2 regions of the Solibacillus silvestris genome follow, and region 1 is predicted to be linked to the other one. Evidence: riboswitches for the same ligand, from Rfam matches in the RefSeq annotation. Region 1 holds a riboswitch; the other holds the start of a gene.

The links. A riboswitch is a leader RNA that binds a small molecule or an ion and turns the genes downstream of it on or off. The one in region 1 is predicted to bind FMN.
Region 2: another riboswitch for FMN. It lies ahead of ACTHOQ_RS01610 (ECF transporter S component); the one in region 1 lies ahead of ribE (riboflavin synthase).

What each region holds. Positions count from the first base shown of each region.
Region 1 covers NZ_JBQCJW010000032.1:29,039-36,871, forward strand. The annotation lists gene ACTHOQ_RS15565 (uracil/xanthine transporter) at 1-84, shown strand, start outside; FMN riboswitch at 339-475, shown strand; FMN riboswitch at 574-710, shown strand; gene ribE (riboflavin synthase) at 832-1,467, shown strand; partial or broken gene ribB (3,4-dihydroxy-2-butanone-4-phosphate synthase) at 1,483-2,067, shown strand; gene ribH (6,7-dimethyl-8-ribityllumazine synthase) at 2,107-2,571, shown strand; gene ACTHOQ_RS15585 (hypothetical protein) at 2,916-3,113, shown strand; gene ACTHOQ_RS15590 (ArsR/SmtB family transcription factor) at 3,411-3,725, shown strand; gene ACTHOQ_RS15595 (arsenic transporter) at 3,735-5,024, shown strand; gene arsC (arsenate reductase (thioredoxin)) at 5,042-5,467, shown strand; partial or broken gene ACTHOQ_RS15605 (flavoprotein) at 5,519-5,746, opposite strand; partial or broken gene ACTHOQ_RS15610 (GNAT family N-acetyltransferase) at 5,746-5,850, shown strand; gene ACTHOQ_RS15615 (cation:proton antiporter) at 6,020-7,162, shown strand; partial or broken gene ACTHOQ_RS15620 (universal stress protein) at 7,457-7,833, shown strand, end outside.
Region 2 covers NZ_JBQCJW010000002.1:75,025-82,857, reverse strand. The annotation lists gene ACTHOQ_RS01630 (response regulator transcription factor) at 1-299, shown strand, start outside; gene ACTHOQ_RS01625 (ATP-binding protein) at 292-2,067, shown strand; gene sigX (RNA polymerase sigma factor SigX) at 2,227-2,760, shown strand; gene ACTHOQ_RS01615 (hypothetical protein) at 2,757-3,983, shown strand; FMN riboswitch at 4,089-4,264, shown strand; gene ACTHOQ_RS01610 (ECF transporter S component) at 4,508-5,083, shown strand; gene brnQ (branched-chain amino acid transport system II carrier protein) at 5,268-6,614, shown strand; gene ACTHOQ_RS01600 (YitT family protein) at 6,667-7,524, opposite strand.

The DNA.
Region 1 (7,833 bases):
GACATTTACGGAAATGAGGAAAAAAGCGATCATAAGGATACTTTAGGCACGGTTACCGGCAATGCTGATTTACAGAAGAAATAATGCATAGGATTCAAAACTTCCTAACATTAGTAGTACAAACCGAAACCATGGTTTGTACTATTTTTTATAGTAGAGACGGTTGAAGAAGCGCTTGCTATATGGAAGAAGGTCGTTTCCCTTTGTCCTGAACAAAATAGCGGCAAACTGCATTTTTTCTAATTTTCAGGAAAACCTTATTTTCATTTGACGAGCAAAAATAGCAATAATTCTTTTTCTAATATATTTTCTATGATACAATAGCTTTCGAATAGAATAAATTCCTTCGGGGTCGGGTGAAAATCCCAATCGGCAGTGATAGAGGAAACTCTTAAGTCTGCGAGCCGCAATATGCGTGCAGGATCTAGTGCAATTCTAGAACCGACAGTTACAGTCTGGATGGGAGAAGGAAGCGTGCGCCGCATTTTAAAAATTTTTCTTTTAAAATGTCTTTTTTGCTATGCTTTTGAATCCTGTCATCCTCTTGACGGGATTTTTTTATTCGCCAATTATATATTCCTTCGGGGTCGGGTGAAAATCCCAATCGGCAGTGATAGAGAAAATTCTTAAGTCTGCGAGCCGCAATATGCGTGCAGGAGCTAGTGCAATTCTAGGACCGACAGTTATAGTCTGGATGGGAGAAGGAAGCAGAGCATATAGACTTTTTAAAAATTAACTTTAAAAGTCTTATTTAGCGATGCCAATTTTACCTCTCATCGAAACTCCGACTTATTGTTCGGGGTTTTTTATTTTGAAAAAGAGGTGAGCAGGATGTTTACAGGAATTATTGAGGAGCTGGGGACTGTACAAAATTTAAAGCAGTCTACTCAATCGATGGAATTGTCCATTCGCGCCGGCAAAGTTTTGGAAGACATGCAGCTTGGTGATAGTGTTGCTGTAAATGGAGTATGTCTTACAGTTAAACAGTTTGCAAATAATTATTTCGTGGCAGATGTCATGCCCGAAACAGTAAAGTCGACAAGTTTGCAGCAGTTAAAAAGCGGTTCAATCGTTAATTTAGAAAGAGCAATGGCCGCGAATGGCCGATTTGGCGGTCATATCGTTTCAGGGCATGTCGATGGCATTGCAACAATTTTAAGAAAGCGGCCAGTTGCCAATGCCGTCTATGTGGATTTGTCAATCGCGAAAGATTTGCTGGCTAACTGTATTGAAAAAGGCTCGATCACGATCGATGGCACAAGCTTGACGATTTTCGATTTAACGGATTCGGTTATTACGATTTCACTCATTCCGCATACGTATAAAGAAACCGTGCTAGGTATGAAGCAAGTAGGCGACATCGTCAATATTGAAACAGATTTGATCGGCAAATATGTAGCAAAGCATATAGCTAATCGGACAAGCGGGAATTTGACGATGGATTTCTTGCAAAAAGCCGGGTTTTAAAGGAGTGGAAAAAACATGAATGCAATAGAAGAAGCGATCGCTGCATTAAGAAATGGTGAAATAATTATTGTGGTCGATGACGAAAATCGTGAAAACGAAGGGGATTTTGTTGTGCTCGGGCAGTTTGCGACACCCGAAAATATAAATTTTATGGCTGTGCATGGCCGCGGTTTAATTTGTACACCGATTTCAGCTGAAATTGCTGACCGGCTGGCATTTGAACCAATGGTAAGGCGCAATACGGATGCCCATCAGACAGCGTTCACAGTAAGCATTGATTATAAAACGACGACTACTGGCATAAGTGCGTTTGAACGTTCCGAAACGATATTGGCACTTTTAGATGAGAATTCAATGTCAGAAGACTTTAATCGGCCAGGACATGTATTTCCGCTAATTGCGAAGAACGGCGGTATTTTAGAACGTCGCGGGCATACAGAAGCAAGCGTCGAACTTGCCCGGCTATGCGGATTTAACGAAGTTGCGGTTATTTGCGAAATTATGAATGAGGATGGAACGATGGCAAGAATGCCAGAGCTTGAAAAGATAGCGCATAAATTTCAATTGAAGTTTATTACGATAGAAGATTTAGTGAAATACGTAAAAGAAAATACATTGACAATATAAAGGGGAATTATTATGGGGCAAGTTTTTGAAGCACAATTAGTAGGTACAGAATTAAAGATTGGGATCGTAGTTGGACGATTCAATGAATTTATTAATGACAGATTATTAAGCGGTGCGATGGATGGATTAAAGCGCCATGGCGTAGATGTGGAAAATATTGATATTGCATGGGTACCAGGCGCATTTGAAGTGCCGTTTATCGCAAAGAAGATGGCGGAAACGAAAAATTATGATGCGGTGATCGGTTTGGGCACAGTTATTCGCGGCTCAACGACGCACTATGATTATGTATGCAACGAGGCTGCCAAAGGTATTGCTAAAGCTGGATTAGATACTGGTGTTCCTGTTATTTTCGGGATTGTCACGACGGAAAACATCGAACAGGCAATTGAGCGCGCTGGTACAAAGGCAGGCAACAAAGGCTATGACAGTGCAGTTTCCGCAATTGAAATGGCGAATTTAAACCGCTTATTTTAAATTTTAATTAAAATTTAATAAATTGTTTTAAGCCTCGTGTTTTGAATATGACAGGTCGAAACACGAGGCGCGTTTTAAAATAATGTAAAAAGACAGGAAAGCTAACTTTTAACCGCGTATTAAATACTATGAAACCAACTTTTTAATGAGGATGGTACGTATTATGTACCTTAACAGCGTCAGGCAAATGGAGTAGAATGCCCTCATAGCATAATAATGCATAAGCTTATAATGAAACATAGAAATATTGAAAAATTTAATTATCTAAATCACTTGGACCCAATTGCAGCATATCAAGGGTTTTAAATACTAAATCAATTTCAGTTAACCATGATCGAAGAAAATTGCAAGTGGTGGAAAGGTATAAAAAAGTATATAGTATTAAAGTGCAGATAGAGAGACAGTCTATTGAAAAACAAAAAATAAAAGCCTCACAAAAATATTTATTAGGTGGCTCTATAATTTTTATTGGAGATAAGGCATCTATGATTATTCCAATTGAAGTAAATACGGTGATGCAAGAGTTTAAAAATCATTTTTAAAGCCAGTAGATTGAAGCAGAAGAGCCCAAATATAAGTGCCCGGATTTTCTAAATAAAAAGGAAACCCGTCCGGGAAAATAGTATATTTTCGGGATGCCTGGAACTAATAGCATATTTTATTTGCTAGTCCCCTTTACATCAAATATTTCCCTAGGCATTTTCCTAATTATTATTGAAAATAAAATATTATGGTTGCAAAAGTAATGTTCACAGCATAATATAATCATATCATTATATAGTGATTTATTTTTTGGCTATAATATAAGTATATTATTATATAGTTAAGGAGTGGTTCAAATGGAGCTCGATTTAATGGAAAAACAATTGAAGGCTGTTGCAGATGCCAATCGTTTACGTATTTTAGCCTGTTTAAAAAAAGGGGAAGTATGCGTTTGTGATTTTACGGACGTTCTTAAAATTTCACAACCTGCTGTGAGTCAGCATCTACGTAAACTAAAGGAGGCAGGCATTATTACAGAACGCAAGGTAGGAACATGGAAGCATTATCGCATCCAAGAAAATCAAACTTCGTTAATGCAAAATATAATTGCTTCAATTAATGAAGATCTGACCTGTGGATGTAAAATTAACTCTGAATGTGTGGAGGGCTAAAAATTGAATATGTTTTTAATTGCGGCACTCATTTTTATCGTAACACTGATTTTTGTCATCTGGCAGCCAAAGGGACTTAATATAGGTTGGTCTGCAATGGGTGGGGCTGTCATCGCATTACTTGTTGGTGTTGTTGATTTTAATGATGTCGGGACAGTAATTGATATTACGTGGAACGCCACATTATCGTTTATTGCGATTATTTTAATTTCACTTGTATTAGACGAAATTGGTTTGTTTGAATGGGCTGCACTTCATATGGCGCGTGGTGCAAAAGGTAACGGTATCAAAATGTTTGTGTATGTTAGTTTGCTCGGAGCAGTTGTTGCTGCATTATTTGCGAATGATGGAGCTGCACTGATTTTAACGCCAATTGTGTTAGCGATGGTGCGTAATTTACAGTTTAGCGAAAAAATGATTTTCCCGTTTATTATGGCGAGTGGTTTTATTGCAGATACAACGAGCTTACCGTTTGTAGTGAGTAACCTAGTCAATATCGTGTCAGCTGACTTCTTTGATATTGGGTTTGTGGAATATGCTTCGCGTATGGTTATCCCAAACTTGTTCTCGCTTGTAGCAACGATTGTTGTGCTACTGATTTATTTTAACAAATCAATTCCACGTGAATACAATGAATCGATGTTAAAGGAACCACGCCTTGCGATCAAAGATATGAAAATGTTCAAGTTATCTTGGTTTGTACTTACTATTTTAGTAGTTGGCTATTTCTCAAGTGAATTTATTGGCGTACCAGTTTCTCTTGTAGCAGGCGTTATTGCAGTTTTCTTCTTAGTTATGGCACGACAAAGTTCTGTCGTCGATACAAAAGCTGTTGTGAAAGGTGCACCTTGGAATATCGTATTCTTCTCAATTGGGATGTACGTTGTTGTTTACGGACTAGGGAATGCAGGATTAACGCCCGATTTAGCTAGTGTAATCAAATGGACAGCAGAGCAAGGGTTGTTCGCAGCAACAGTTGGAATGGGCTTTATTGCGGCATTTCTATCATCTGTCATGAACAATATGCCAACAGTGATGGTCAATGCATTAGCAATTGCAGAAACGACGACAGATGGTACGTTACGTGAAGCATTAATATATGCAAACGTTATTGGTTCAGACTTAGGACCAAAAATAACGCCAATTGGATCACTCGCGACTCTCGTTTGGTTATATGTACTGTCACAAAAAGGAGTGAAAATCTCATGGGGTACGTATTTTAAAACGGGGATCGTGTTAACAATACCTATCTTAATCTTTACGCTAATCGGACTTTATATTACATTACTTATTTTTTAATTAAAGGAGTTTATTCAATGACAAAAAAAACACTATATTTCTTATGTACAGGAAACTCTTGCCGTTCGCAAATGGCAGATGGATGGGCACAGAAGCTATTACCGGAAGATTGGGAAGTGTATTCTGCAGGTATTGAAACACATGGTGTCAATCCAAATGCGGTTAAGGCAATGAATGAGGTGGGTATTGATATTTCTCACCACACTTCAGATTTGATTAATCCAGATATTCTAAACAAAGCAACATTTGTCGTAACACTTTGTGGGGATGCAGCAGATAAGTGTCCAATGACTCCACCAGGCGTACGTCGTGAGCATTGGGGATTCGAAGACCCAGCAAAAGCTACGGGCACAGAGGAAGAAAAATGGGCAGTGTTCCAGCAAGTGCGTGATGCAATCGGTGCACGTATCGAGCAGTTCGTAAACGAAGAATTAAAAAAATAATTTTATGGGGATAAAGAGATTCCCTTGAAATGGCTTCAAGGGGGTATTTTTTTAACAGCAGTTAGAAGTGCTGGTACTATTTAAATCTAAACTACATACACCAGTTTCAGGTAGATCTAGTTCTACTTTACGAGCACCTTCGAGATCACCTGTCAAGTATGCGACAATGGAACGAACTTGCTCATAGCCAGTTGCCATTAAAAAGGTTGGCGCACGACCATAGCTTTTCATTTCGACAATATAAAACCCCGGTTCAGGATGACGTAATTCTAATTCACCATCAAAAAAATGGTTTTCGAATAGTAGGGGTGCGGGAAAAGATTGCTCAACCTGATGGGGAATGGAAAGACAATATGTTACTAGAAAGAAGAGGTTCTTTATAAGAATTCTTTTTTGATGTCGTATTTATCATACTCCATGCTTGTAATTAATAGAAAAAGTATATTATAATAAAGTCAAGAACATTAAATTAAATAACAAGTGCAAGACAAGGTGGAGCCATAGTCAACTATGGCAGCGCCTTGTCTTTTTTTGCATTGAAAGGGGAAATTTATGTTTATTTTGCAAATTGTGATCGTTTTATTTGCTACAAAACTCGCTGGACATGTAGCTGCGAAAATTGGGCAACCATCTGTATTAGGAAAAATCATTGTTGGTATTATTCTTGGTCCAGCCATACTTGGTTGGGTTCATGATACGGAACTATTAACCGTATTTAGTCAAATTGGGGTTTTACTGTTAATGTTTTTAGCAGGACTCGAAACTGATTTGCAAGAAATGAATAAAAATAAAAAAGCTGCAATTTATGTTGCTTTAGGTGGTATCATCCTGCCGATAATTTTAGGCTACGCAGGGGCTCATTATTACGGGATGTCAGTAGGGGAATCAATTTTTATTGGATTATTACTCTCTGCAACATCTGTCAGTATTTCTGTTCAAGCATTACGTGAATTAGGTTGGATAAATAGTAAGGAAGGATCGACGTTACTAGGTGCAGCCGTATTAGACGATATTGTCGTTGTCATTTTAATAGCTGTCGCAATGAGCTTCTTTGCGGGATCTGATACAAATATTGGGTTATTAATCGGGAAGAAATTGTTATTCTTTGCCGTTCTAATCGTTCTTGCAAAATGGTTTATTCCAAAATTCATTCAGGTGTTTAAGAAATTTAAAGTAACTGAATCCGTTCTAAGTGCGGGCTTGATTATTTGTTTCGGTTTATCATACTTCGCGGAATTCCTGGGTATAGCAGGTATTATCGGTGCCTTCTTTGCTGGTATTGCGATTGCACAAACGGAATTTAAGAAAGAAATTGAACATAAAGTGGAACCCATTGCTTATGGGATTTTTGTGCCATTCTTCTTCGTAAGTATTGGATTGGCTGTCTCATTTGATGGAATTGGAAATCAAATCGGGTTTATTATTATATTTTCAATAATTGCAGTCGTTTCCAAATTTATTGGTTCTGGATTAGGTGCAAAATTAGCTGGTTTCAATACGAAATCATCGATGGGTGTCGGTGCCGGAATGGTTTCTCGAGGTGAAGTTGCACTTATACTAGCTGCTATGGGGCTTGAAGGGGGATTACTACCCGCAAGTTATTATACATCAATTATTATTGTCATTATTGTGACGACAATTGTAACTCCACCTCTTTTAAAATCAATTTTCGGGAAAAGAACAGTTATTAAATAATGAAAATATTTAAAAGTATCTGTTGTGAACTGCACACCACAGATGCTTTTTTATAGGTCCTTTATTCTATATTCTCAAGATAACGATACAGCGTTGATTTACTAATACCTGTCTCATTTTAAATATCTAAAAGTGTAAATTTCCCGGACTGATACTATGGGATGAATCAGCGGTGAATGTCTTAACCAAGCTAGAAAAGCAGGGGAAAACAGTGGCCATTATCGGCATGAATCCTGCGAGCGAAAAACTCTATAAACAATTATAGAATGTTCAAGTGTGTCACATTAAAGGAAGATTCTTTATGCATCAACATATTTTTTAGCCGTTGACGGTTCTGAAAATGCTGTGCGTGCCGCCAAAGAAGCGGTGAAAATAGCTTCAGATGTTTCATTAATCGAAATGGTATATGTTGCAGATTTTAAGAAGGCTAAAACAGGTGTTTTACATGCAAAGTCCAGCGAAAGTTTAATGTTGGAGCGTAAACGTAAAGTAACGCCAAAAGAGGAAGTTTTACAATCCGCTGGTAACAATTTAAATTTTCAATTTTACATGGTACACCTGGCCCTGAAATTTTAAATATGCAAATGAGAAAAAAGTTAATCTTGTAATCACTGGTAGCCGTGGCTTGAATTCATTACAAGAGATAGTGTTGGGCAGTGTCAGCCATAAAG
Region 2 (7,833 bases), on a different contig from region 1:
TCCCGCACTTAACAATTGACCATGATGCACACCGTGTCACAGCTGACGGTACGGAAGTGAATTTAACGCCGAAAGAGTATGAATTGCTGTACTTTTTGGCGAAATCTCCCGATAAAGTGTTCGATCGTGAACAGCTATTGAAAGAAGTATGGCATTATGACTTCTTCGGTGACCTGCGTACAGTAGATACACATGTTAAGCGTTTACGCGAAAAATTGAATCGCGTCTCTGAAAATGCGGCTAAAATGATTGTAACCGTTTGGGGTGTAGGCTATAAATTCGAGGTTGTAAATGATTAAAATAGCAACAAGCATTGTCGGGAAGCTGTGGGTAACCATTTTGCTTCTCGTTTCATTTGTCCTGTTTATTTTCACGATTTTCATGCTGGAGTTTTTGGAGAAATATCATAATGAACAATCTGAAATTTCGCTTAGACAAACTGCCGCGGCTATCGCAAGCATAGTGGACGAAGACGAATTGGATGATATACAATTTGCGATTATTTCGGAATTACTGACAGAGACGACGAATGTGCTCATAGCGAAAAATTCAAACGAAGTCTTATATTCAATGCAAGAGGGCGTTAACAAAGAGGATATACAGCAAAACATCATTTCGAGCAAAGCGTTTGAACAAGTATACGCATCAAAAGAGCCGATCGTAAAAGAGCTTGTATTGCCGTCGAACAGAGACCAAAACAAAAAATCGAAATATATCGTCCTCGGCTTTCCTCTAAAAAGCGAGGAAGAACTGCACGGGGCAGTATTCATATACAAAAATCCTGACGCCCTGCACCAAACAAGTAATGAGACGACTAAAATCGTCTTTTTGGCAGCGGCGATCGCGTTCGTGCTGACAACTATTTTTGCCTTTTTCCTTTCTTCCAAAATTACGCTGCCATTACGCAATATGCGGGAACACGCGTTTGAATTGGCGAAAGGGCGCTTTGATTCGAAGCTTGAAACGAAGCAAAATGACGAAATCGGCCAGTTGGCAGTAGCCTTTAACCAAATGGGACGCCAATTAAAGCACCATTTGGAAGTGATTAATCAGGAAAAAGAACAGTTATCCAGCATTTTAACATCGATGACAGATGCTGTTATTACATTCAACCGCGATAAAACAATTTTGGTCAGTAACCCGCCGGCGGAACGTCTGCTGCAAAAGTGGTTTGTCGCAAAAGGTTTGGATAGCTCAAAGCCGATTCCGGTGGAGCTTTATCAAATGCTTGACCACGTATTAAGCTTTGAAGATCAATTGGATGAAGAACTTGAAATGGGCAAATCCTATTATAGTATTACGATCAGTCCTCTATATAGCGGCGAATCGATTCGCGGGGCGGTAGCTGTTATACGCGACAAAACAGAAGAAACGAAGCTGGAAAAGCTAAAATCGGATTTCATCGCCAATGTTTCGCATGAGCTCCGTACGCCGATTGCGATGCTTCAAGGATATTCCGAGGCGATTATCGATGGTGTCGTCACAACAGAAGAAGATCGCAATGATATGATCCGCGTCATTTATGATGAATCTCAGCGCATGAGTCGTCTTGTCACAGATTTACTTGACTTGGCACGTATGGAATCTGGGCATATGCGTCTATATAAAGATGAAGTGCCGTTAGTTTCGGTGATTGAAAGGATGACCCATAAATTCGACCAAACAGCGAAAGAAAAGCACATTCAGCTTTATATCGAAACAGACTTTTCCGATGATACGCTCATACCGATTGATGAAGACCGCATTGAGCAAGTATTGACGAATTTAGTCGATAATGCGATCCGTCATACTCCATCAGGAGGCAAAGTCACTGTTTCCATTACAGATGGGCAAAAATTCGCGAAAATACAAGTACGCGACACAGGGCAGGGTATTCCACAGGATGATCTGCCATACGTATTCGAACGTTTCTATAAGGCGGATAAAGCACGGACACGCTCAAAAGGCGGAACAGGCCTAGGATTGGCAATCACAAAAAATATTGTGGAAGCGCATAACGGGACGATTTCTGTGGACAGTGTCGAACAGCAAGGCACGACATTTACATTTTATTTGCCGTTAGCTTAACGGGGAAAGAATAGACGAATTAAAAAAGTTTATCATTTTGATTGCGTTCAAAGTGATAAACTTTTATTTTTAAAATAGTTGGCATTTCATATAATATTGATGGATATTGTAACTTTTTTTGTTTTTAACCGACAAATTACTAGAACGGAGGTGGGATGGGTGCAACAATCCATTTTCCATCGATTATACGACACGTATCATCAAGATGTTTTTAATTTTTTGTTTTATTTAGTGAAAAATCGCACGGCAGCTGAGGATCTTTCGCATGAAGTATATGTGCGGGTTTTGAAATCGTACGAGCGCTTTGAAGGAAAAAGCTCCGAGAAAACCTGGCTCTTCTCGATTGCGAAAAATGTGGCAATCGACTATTTCAGAAAAAAGCAAGTTCGCGATAAGCATGCTTTCACCGCATTTGATTGGGAGACGGAACAACTCGTAAGTCCATTGCCTTCACCTGAACAGGCTACAGAATTAAACGATGAACTCAATCAATTATTGCTTGCATTGGAGCAGTGTTCCGGCGATCAAAAAATGGTCATTATTATGCGCTTCATCCAAGAGCTTTCGATACAGGAAACAGCTGAAGTGCTGGGCTGGACGACTGGAAAAGTAAAAACGACACAGCACAGGGCATTAAAAAATTTGCGGCAGCTACTGGAAGCACAACAAGGAAAGGAGGCGAATTCATTATGAAAAAGGAATATTGGGATGAAGAGAATATTGAATCTCTCCTTAAACAAGCCCCGAAAGTAAACGATCACCGTACAAAGGATGAAGTATTTAATCGTTTAGTGGATGAAGGAGCATTTAATGAACAACCGCCTCGCAAACAGCAGGAAAATCAAAAAGGAATTCGTTGGATGCCGCTATTAGTATCCATTGCTTCCTTATTTGCCATCGTGTTAATAGGTGCACAGTTTTTAGACGATGAGAATTCAATTTCAATGGAGAATAATACTACATTTGATCTTTCGGCAACAGAAACTGAGGAAAAAGCGGAAATGAGTGCAAACAACGATGTATCGACAGCAAATGAACGTTCAATGATGTCCAAATTTGCGGCGGATGCCCATGCACAGCAAACATTGGTTTATGAGCATCAGCTTGAAGGTATGACATTATTTGAAATCGGGTTAGCCGGCGATGATGCAGAAAGCGTGCCTGTCAGCATTTTAATTCCAAATGAAGTAGTTGTCGAAAAGCTCGGAACGCAAAACCCTACAAAGTTAGCACTCTACAAAGCATTTAGCCCATTAATTGATGAAAAGAAGCTTGGCTTCAACGAGTATCATCCTTTGAAAGGCGAATTGCGTGAAGAAGGGGATAAACTTATTCACACATTGCCTGACAATCATCAATATGATGCAGGTACAGCCTCATTATCCAATTATCTCGGTTCCCTTGTAGATACGTTTAGTGATGAATATAATGAGGTGCTTATAAAAGATGCCGAGGGGAAGGCGATTTATTTTGACCATGCCGGAGAAGTGGCACAGTCGATTGCATTGAAAAGCGAACATACACAATACAATTATTTTATGTATGAAATGCAGGATGGAACGGTTTACTTAAGCCCCAATTTCCGGATGAGCTTCACAAATGTGAAAGAAGCGATAAAAAATATGACGCTTGAAGCGAACGATATTTACAGAACAGTAATTTTGCCGGGGGTTTCGCTCCACGTGGAAGAGGAAGACTCCCTTGTAACAATTACGTTTGAAGAGCCTTTAAATTTGGAAAACTATGATGCGATTCAAGCGATGCGGATGATTGAAGGTTTGATTTTAACAGTGGCGAGTTTTGATAAACAAGTTAAGTTTGAACAAATAGTGCAGGAACATTGGAGTGGTTTTAACTTTACGAAACCTTTGGAAAAGCCATTATCGGCAAATATTCTCTACTATAGTTTTGATTAATTCAAATAAAAATACTCGGAATTGTGAGCAATAGTCTTTACAATTCCGTTTTTTTAATTATAATAGGTATTGTAGCAAAGTTTTTTGTTATATAATTTCATATTGATTCATCTTCGGGGCAGGGTGCAATTCCCGACCGGCGGTAATAAAAGTTGCAGCCTCCGACCATTAACTTGGAGGACGCTGCATACAAACTTTTCGAGCCCGCGAGCCACTTTTTGTGTGCAGGATTTGGTGCAATTCCAAAGCCGACAGTATAGTCTGGATGGGAGAAGGTGAAGGTACGGTCGTCATTTTTTGAAAATGCGGTGCTTTTTGCAGTATTTGTTTTTAATTTCCTTTTATGCGGGGATTTATTTCGCATACGCTAAAATAGGGAAATAGCTGCAAATGCACATGAGGACCTTTATTTAAGTGTGCCTATTTCTCCCTTATGCTCTATTTAGCATAAGGGATTTTTCATGGAATGATTCGATACGTCCTTTCTTCTTGCGAGATGGAGTCAGCAAAGAGGAGAGATTGCTATGCAAAAAAGTAGTTTGAAGCTGCGTTCGTTCGTAACGATCGCTATGCTAAGTGGGGTTTCATTTGTATTGATGTTATTAAACTTCCCACTGCCTTGGTTCCCTGTGTTTTTACAAATTGATTTTAGTGATGTGCCTGCATTGATTGCTGCAATTACGATGGGTCCAGTCGCGGGCATACTTGTTGAATTAGTGAAAAATGTGCTTGATTGGGTTTATACTGGAGCTCCGGAAGGGATTCCGGTAGGACATATGGCAAACTTTGCTACAGGCGTATTATTCATATTACCGGCTTATTTTATTTATAAAAAATTGCCTTCCGTGAAAGGGTTAGTGACAGGTTTGGTTGTTTCGACGATTGTTATGTCGTTAGGGATGGCTGTATTGAACTATGTTGCGTTCTTGCCGCTTTACACGTATTTACTGGGCTTCGAATATGATATGTATGAAACAGTCGTTTTAGGGATTTTACCGTTTAATATTGTAAAAGGTATTATAATGCTAGTTGTTGTGACGATGCTTTACCGTACGATGCGCGTATGGATCGAAAATCAGCGCCGACAATATTCGGCTTAATTGAATAATCGATTGGGGAGCTGTATTGGAAATAGTATAATTTTCATTGCAGCTCTTTTTTGGGCGAATAACTTTTTACTATTGTAATCGCGATTATACACTGTTATTATATTGTACATTGTTGTGAAAAATTAGACTGTTTCGTCATAAACCAACATGAATTGACATCTTAGGAGAGATAATGATGGAGAAGAAAATACCATTTTCAACATACGCAGTCATTGGAACGATGCTGTTTGGTATGTTTTTTGGAGCAGGAAATCTGATTTTCCCGATTCAAATGGGGCAATTGGCGGGCACGAATTATTGGCTTGCGTTAATTGGCTTTTTAGTGACAGCGATCGGGCTGCCGTTTTTGGGGATTTTGGCAATTGGTCTTTCAGGGAGCAATGGCTTGCGTGATTTAGCAAGCAGGGTACACCCGATATTTGGGCTATTGTTTGCATTGGCATTATATTTGACGATTGGACCGTTCTTTGCGATACCCCGTACTGCAACAGTACCTTTTGTAGTTGGTTTCGAGCCTTTTATCGATCCGTCACAAGCAACATTGTGGTTAGCGATATTCAGTTTTGTTTTCTTTGCGATTGTATTTTATTTTTCATTAAATCCAGCGAAAATTATGGATATTATCGGAAAATATTTAACGCCGGCATTTTTAATCTTTTTATTTGTATTAATCGGAATTAGTTTGCTTTCACCGATGGGCAAATTTGTCGAGCCTGCTGGAGCATACATAGGCGAAGCGTTTATGACAGGTTTTAAGGAAGGATATAATACGATGGATGCGCTCGCTTCGCTGGCATTCGGCATCGTTGTTATTCATGCGATTAAACGGACAGGCATTACCGACAAAAAAGAAATTGCGAAAACGACATGGAAATCCGGCATTTTCGCAATGGCATTAATGATGCTCATATACGGGCTCATCGCTTATATGGGTGCGTCAAGTGTAACGTCAATTGGAACATATGAAAACGGCGGACAAATTTTCGCTGCTGTGGCGGATCATTATTTTGGTTCGTACGGCGCGATTTTGCTGGCTATTATTATAGTCCTTGCCTGTTTGAAAACGAGCATCGGGCTTATTACTTCATGCAGTGAATTTTTCCATGAAGTATTCCCGAAAGTAAGCTATAAAACATTTGTTGTCATACTATGTATCGTTTCGTTTACAATTGCAAATTTTGGTCTGACGAATATTATTACATATGCGATCCCTGTATTAATGTTTCTGTATCCGTTAGCGATCGTGTTGATTATACTGGCGCTTTTAGGACCGCTGTTTCACTATAAAAAACCTGTTTTTGCAGGCGCAATTTTCTTTGCATTCTTTATTAGTGTAATTGATGGCTATAATGCATTAATCAACAGTGTGCCAGCATTTGAAATGCATATATTAACGGCAGTTTCGGCAGTGTATGCGGATTATTTGCCTCTTTATTCGATTGGATTAGGCTGGATCGTGCCAGCCATAGTCGGTGCGGTAATCGGGTTATGTATTCCAATTGCCCGTACAGTGAACGAATAACAAAAAACGGGTGTGTAAAAGTTGGAAAGACTTTTACACACCCGTTTATTTTTCAATGTATATCTTGCTTTTTGAAGCTGCCGCCTTTTACTTCGACAACTTCATAAACTGTAACAAAAGCACTCGGATCGACTTCGCGAATAATAACTTTCATTTTACTTTCTTCCATACGGTTAATCACGCAAGTAATTTCTTTGAATTCCTGATTCGAGTAGGCGCCATATACCGTATTAAAGGTTGCGCTTCGTCCTAAACGATCCCGAATTGTCTCAACCATTTTAACTGGTTCGTTTGTAATGATTTTATACGTTTTAGAACCGCTTAGCCCTTCCTCAACAACTAAAATGACTTTTGATGCGATATAGTAGGCAATTGCCGATAATAGGGCACCTTTAAAGCCGAATACAAACGAGACAATAATGAAGACGAAAAAGTTTAAGAATAAAATTAAATCACTTGTCCCGAACGGCAGCTTTCGTGAAAGCAGTACAGCAAGCATATCAATTCCGTCCAATGCGCCGCCATTACGCAGTGCAAGCCCCATACCGATACCTAAAATAATCCCCCCGACAACGGTAATCAATAACGCATCACCGGTCACAATCGTCGGTACATGGTGCATAAGGGATGTACCGATTGCTAACGAGGCAATTCCGATAACAGAATTGATAGCAAAGGTTTTACCAATTTGTTTATAACCTAAATATACGAACGGAATATTAAGTAAAGCAATTAACATACCTAAAGGTAATGGTGTTAATTGCGAAATTACGATACTAATCCCTGTAATACCTCCATCGGAAACGTTATTTGGAATTAATACGGATTCCAAGCCATAAGCGGCGATTAAGCCCCCGATAATAACGATGATTTTTTGTCCGATAGACTTTGCGATGTTTTGCTTCGACATAAATCTCCTCCTCAATATATGGTAATAATTATACATGAATAATAGCAATATTACTTTTCATCACCCTAATAATATGAAATTTTTATGATGGAATCGGAAAATGTAACTGGTGCATCATAAGCCTGCTTCGAACCTCCTAATTCCGTTTCCTTGAATTTTGAATAGAAAATGGGAAAGTTCAATCATTTCTTCCTTCCATTTGGATAGTTTACCGGGGGCGTATGAATGTAAAGGGTTTTAATATGTAGATTATAATGAAAAAATTCGATACTGTGATTTATAATGAATTTTTTTTGCGAGCCCTATTTT